Linked DNA regions of Acidicapsa acidisoli. The protein of the gene in region 2 interacts with the protein of the main gene of each other region in a pairwise test. Links are inferred from orthologs where the notes say so. Each region holds a gene or a part of one and is shown on either strand. Other genes may lie near its edges.

The links. Proteins that work in one complex are often made in the same cells at the same time.
Region 1: the proteins of ftsA (region 2) and OHL23_RS21320 interact in binary tests that used the Escherichia coli proteins (3 or more experiments, as listed by UniProt). The link is inferred for Acidicapsa acidisoli from one-to-one orthologs.

What each region holds. Positions count from the first base shown.
Region 1 is NZ_JAGSYI010000003.1:832,609-835,444, forward strand. It holds OHL23_RS21320 (rod shape-determining protein), read right to left. Parts: upstream 2,033-2,836; coding sequence 968-2,032; downstream 1-967. Other genes in the region: mreC (rod shape-determining protein MreC), read right to left, coding at 1-957; OHL23_RS21325 (choice-of-anchor D domain-containing protein), read right to left, coding at 2,251-2,836. UniProt on the Escherichia coli protein: Forms membrane-associated dynamic filaments that are essential for cell shape determination. Acts by regulating cell wall synthesis and cell elongation, and thus cell shape.
Region 2 is NZ_JAGSYI010000003.1:548,993-551,804, reverse strand. It holds ftsA (cell division protein FtsA), read left to right. Parts: upstream 1-708; coding sequence 709-1,917; downstream 1,918-2,812. Other genes in the region: ftsZ (cell division protein FtsZ), read left to right, coding at 1,956-2,812; OHL23_RS20130 (cell division protein FtsQ/DivIB), read left to right, coding at 1-663. UniProt on the Escherichia coli protein: Essential cell division protein that assists in the assembly of the Z ring. May serve as the principal membrane anchor for the Z ring.

The sequences.
Region 1 (2,836 bases), 280 kb from region 2 along the record:
AGCAGCCTCCGCCGCCACTACCGCGCCCTTCAGATCCTCGCTCGTCGCCAGATCCGCCTTCTGCTGCGCCGAAAGATGCGCATCCAACGAAGTAATCACCAGCACCTCGTCCAGATGCTGCAAATTCGCCGCCGGAGTCACGATCACATTGATGAACGCACCCCGCTCCGCATCGCGCACTACCTTTTCGACCACCCCAACCGGCAGCCCGCGCGGAAAAATCTGATCCCCGCCCGCCGTCAGCACCCGCTCACCCGGCTGAATCCGCGAATCCGCCAATATATTGATCACCTGCGGCTGCCCCATCGCATTGCCGCGCAAAATGCCGCGAATCCGCGTCTTTTCCAGCACCACTCCAGCCCCGCTCGTCTGGTCGTTGATCACCAGCACCTGCGCCGAGTGCGGAAAAACATCGCGCACCTTGCCGACAATCCCGTCGCCCGTGATCACCGCCATATCCGGCGCCAGCCCGTCCGCCGAACCCTTGTCCAGATAGATCACATGCGACTGCATGCTCCCGCTCGTCCCAATCACCTGCGCCGCAACCGTCGCGTACGCATAGCTCTCGCGAAACTTCACCAGTTCCTGCAGCCGCTGCCCCTGCAAGGCATCCTCATGCAGCTCCGCCTGCTCCAGCCGCAGCCGGTCAATCGTCTGCAGTAGCTGCCTGTTCTCATCCCTGGTATGGCGCAGGTCAACATACTCGTTCCACAGCCCGCCCAAACCCTCCGACGAACCATGCATCAGCCGCTCAAACGGCGTCACCATCCCTGCCGCCCACAGCCGAATCACCAACACTCCGCGCCCATCCTTCGCCGAATGCACCGCCGGGCCACCCGGCACATTCGCCGCCACCGGCACAGGCCTGCGCACCTGCACCGCAAGCCCCATCATCTGCAGCAGCAAAGCCGCCAGCAGCACGATCAGGTTGCGATACCGGCTGAAAAACGATTCCATAGAGTCGTTCTTAATCGATTTTGATCTTGCGCAGCAGCCGGAAGTCGGACAGCATCTTGCCCGTTCCCAGCACCACCGAGGCCAGCGGATCGTCCGCCACCGAAACCGGAAGCCCGGTCTCCTCGCGAATCCTCTTGTCGAGGTTCTTAATCAACGCTCCGCCGCCCGTCAGCACAATCCCGCGGTCCGAAATATCCGCCGAAAGCTCCGGCGGCGTCCGCTCCAGCGCCACGCGAATCGCATTCACAATCACCGAAATGCATTCCGCCAGCGATTCGCGAATCTCGGTATCGTCAATCGTGATCGTCTTCGGCACGCCCTCAATCAGATTGCGCCCCTTGATCTCCATCGTCAGCGGCTTGTCCAGCACATACGCCGACCCGATCTCGATCTTGATCTGCTCCGCCGTCCGCTCGCCAATCAGCAGATTGTATTTCCGCTTCAGATAATTGGTGATCGCCTCGTCCATCTGGTTCCCGGCCATTCGGACCGACCGCGAATACACAATGCCCGACAGCGAAATCACCGCAATGTCGCTGGTCCCGCCGCCAATGTCGACGACCATGTTCCCGTAGGCCTCGGTAATCGGCAACCCCGCGCCAATCGCCGCCACCATCGCCTGCTCCACGAGATAAACCTCGCTGGCCTTCGCGCGATACGCCGAATCCTCCACCGCGCGCTTTTCCACCTGCGTAATCTCCGAAGGCACGCCAATCACAATCCGCGGATGCACCAGCATCTTCCGGTTATGCGCCTTCTGGATGAAGTAGTTCAGCATCTTCTCGGTGACCTTGAAGTCGGCAATGACGCCGTCCTTCATCGGCTTGATGGCCACAATATTGCCAGGCGTCCGGCCCAGCATGTCCTTGGCCTCTTTGCCCACGGCCTCCACCTCGCCGGTGTTCTTGTTGATGGCCACTATGGAGGGCTCATTGACAACAATGCCCTTGCCGGCGGCGTACACCAGTGTGTTGGCAGTGCCAAGATCGATCGCCAGGTCGCTCGAAAACATGCTGAACAGGGAGCGAAGACCGTGCGAACGCGAAGGACGCGAGGGATAACCGTTCGATGACATTCTTGAATAAACTCTCTACGCCTTATTGTACGGCCATAAAGTCATCAGCGCGGACGGTGGAAAATCATACCAAATCGCGGTAACCAATCCACCAACTCCACCCTCCCAACCAGACCAATCGCGGGAACAAAGCCCGACGCCCAAAACCAGAGCGGCGGAAACCCATCAGAGTAGGTTCCCGCCTGCCCGGTTGTTGGTTGTTGGCAATGACCGATTTCTTAGTTGCCCGTACCCGCCAGCGTTACCGATTGCGGAGACAAAGCTCCACTATCGGAAATGCTCAGAGTAGCCTTGTAAGCTGCTGCTGCCGCCGGGTGAAAGGCCACATACACCACGCAACTCGCCGCCGGAGCCAGCGTCGCGCCGCAGGTATTCAGCTCCTCAAAGTCCGTCGGATTGGTCCCCGTCAGCGTAATTGAGGTCAAGGTCAACGTAGCCGTTCCGCCATTGGTCAGCGTCACAGCCTGCGCCGCGGAAGTGGTTCCGTGAGTCGTCGTCGGGAAGCTCAGGCTGGTCGTACTCAGCTTGACCGAGGGTGCCGTGGTTCCAGTTCCCGTCAGCGTCACCTTCTGCGGAGAGCCGGTGGCATTGTCCGTCACGCTGAGAGTTCCCGAAAGTGCCGCCGCCGAAACCGGCTTGAACGCCACATACAGCGAACAGGAAGCGCCAGCCGCCAGCGATGTGCCGCAAGTGCCGATCTCCTCAAAGGAGCTCGCGTTTGTTCCACCAAGCGCGATCGAGCTGACCGTAACCGCCACCGTTCCCGTGTTCTTCAGCGTCACAATCTGGGCGTCGCTCGTCACT
Region 2 (2,812 bases):
GCCCAGCATCACTATTCCTTCCCGGTCATCACCGGCATCGATGCCAAGGATTCGCTGGCCTCCCGGCGCGCGCGCATGGCCGTCTACCAGCGATTCATCGCCGAACTGGACCAGAACAACCAGCACCTCACCGAGCAGGTCTCCGAAATCGACCTCTCCGATCCCGAAGATCTGCGCGCCACCATGCCCGAGCAAGGCGCGGATATCCTCGCGCATTTCGGAGAAGACCAGTTCCTGCATCGCCTTCAGGTCTACAAATCCCACATCGCCGAGTGGCGTCAGCGTTACCCCAAACTGATCGGCGTCGATCTGCGCTACAACGGCGAGGTTCCGCTCGAAATGTCGAACACGTCGAACGGGGGCGACAGCGTAAGCGCAGTTTCAACGCCATCCGCCACAGATCCTGCAAAACCCTCAGCCCAACCGGACCAGCCCACAACGGCAAAGACGGCAACCCTGACGGCAAAAGCCACCCCCGGCAAGACAAAAGAGGCCGCCCGCAAGGCGCTCGAAGCCAAAAAGAAAGCAGCAAGGCTAAAGGCCGCGAAAGCCCGCCTGGCGTGGGAAAAGCTCGCGCACGAAAGAGCAGTCAGTCAAAAAGCCGCGAATCAGGCAGCGCACAGCAACACCGATTCCTCTTCGCAGTTGAAACAAGGGCAATAGCAGTCAGGCAGACCGAGAACAAGGCCGAAAACCGGAACCCGAACGATGAGCCAGAAGCAGGAAAATCTGATAGTAGTCCTCGACGTAGGCTCAGCCTTCACGCGGGTGCTTGCGGCTGATCTCAACGAGGGCGCACTGCGCTACCGTGCTCACGCGCAGGTCGAGTCGGCAGGAATGCGCAAGGGACTCATCGCCGATCTCGGCCCGGCGGCGCGCGCCGTCAAAGCCGCCAGCGATCGCGCCGAACAGATGGTCCGCGTCAACATCGACGAATGCATGGTCGGCGTCGGCGGCCCCAATGTCATCGGCGTCAACACCACCGCCGGCCTTAACTTCGGCGCACGCATGCGCGAAATTAGCAAAGACGACGTCAGCATCGCCGTCGAGCGCGCCCGCGGCGTCTCGCTTCCTCCCGATCGCGAAATCCTGCATCTGCTCACGCGCCAGTTTGTCCTCGACGACCAGCCGGGAATCCACGACCCCGTCGGTATGGTCGGCAGTCGCCTCGAAGTCGATCTTCACATGTCCACCTGCTCCGGCAGCGCGCAGCAAAGCATCGTCACCTGCGCCAATCGCGCCGGCCTCGAAGTCACCGACACCGTCTTCGAAGCCATCGCCGCAGCCGAGGCCACCCTCAGCGCCGACGAGCGCGAGCTCGGCGTCTGCGTGCTGGATATCGGCGCGCATTCAACGGAATTGGTCGTATTTTTCGAGGGCGCAGTCGCCCACACCGGCAGCATTCCCTTCGGCGGCCAGCACTTCACCAACGACCTCGCAGTAGTTCTGCAGATGCAGGTAGCCCACGCCGAGCAACTAAAGCTCCGCTACGGCCACGCCGTCGTTACCGCCATCCCGCAGATGGACGAGATCGAAATACGCAATCCCCACCCGACCATGATCCGGCATCGAATGGTCGCCGAAATCCTCGAACCACGTGCCCGCGAGCTTCTCGACATGGTGCGGCGCAGTCTGCGCGATGGCGGAGTGCTCGGCGCGCTGGGCGCCGGATGCGTCCTGACCGGCGGCGGCTCGATCCTTCCCGGTCTGCTCGACGTCACCGAAAGCATCCTGCACGTACACGCCAGAATCGGCCAGCCCGTGCAGCTTTCCCGGATGCCGTCCGAGCTAACCCACCCCGCATACGCCACCCTGGTGGGAATGCTGCTCTACGCGCACCGAAAAAGAGTGACACGTACCGCAGAGAACAACAGTCTGCGCGCTAAACTACGCGCCATTTTCGCAGCAAGTTTGTAGTATTTGATGTAGCAGAGTCGGACGGAGGCAACAGACACATGGACCAGCCAATAGGGAACCAGCCCGCAATCGGTGCATACCAAATCGAGAACCGGACCGAAGGAACCGACGCGCACCGCAGCGAGGCCATCCGCATCCAGTTTCACGATGAGGTTCCGCACGGAGCCCGCATCAAGGTCATCGGCGTGGGCGGCGGCGGCGGCAACGCCATCAACCGCATGATCGAGGCCAAGGTCGAGGGTGTGGAGTTCATCACCGCCAACACCGACGTCCAGGCCCTCAAGCTCTCCCAGGCTCCCGTCAAGCTCCAACTCGGCGTCCGCCTCACCGCCGGCCTCGGCGCAGGCGCAAATCCCGACGTTGGCCGCCGCGCCGCTCTCGAAGACTCCGACAAGATCATCGAAGCCCTCGAAGGCGCGGACATGGTCTTCGTCACCGCCGGTCTCGGCGGCGGCACCGGCACCGGCGCCGCTCCCGTCATCGCCTCGCTCGCCAGCGAAATGGGCATTCTGACCGTCGCCGTCGTCACACGCCCCTTCGCCTTCGAGGGCAAGCGCCGCCTCCAACAGGCCGAGCGCGGCATGGCCGAGCTGCTCGAAAGCGTCGACACGATGATCGTCATTCCCAACGAAAAGCTGCTCGCCGTAGCCAAGGACGCGGGCTTCTTCGAGTCCTTTCGCATCGCCGACGACGTCCTGCGCCAGGGAGTCCAGGGCATTTCAGATATCATCACCATCCCCGGCATCATCAACCGCGACTTCGCCGACGTAAAAACAACGATGGCCGGCATGGGCCACGCCGTCATGGGCACCGCAGTCCGTTCCGGAGCCAACCGGGCCGTCGAGGCGGCACAGGCAGCCATGGCCTCACCGCTTCTCGAAGAAGGTGCAATCGA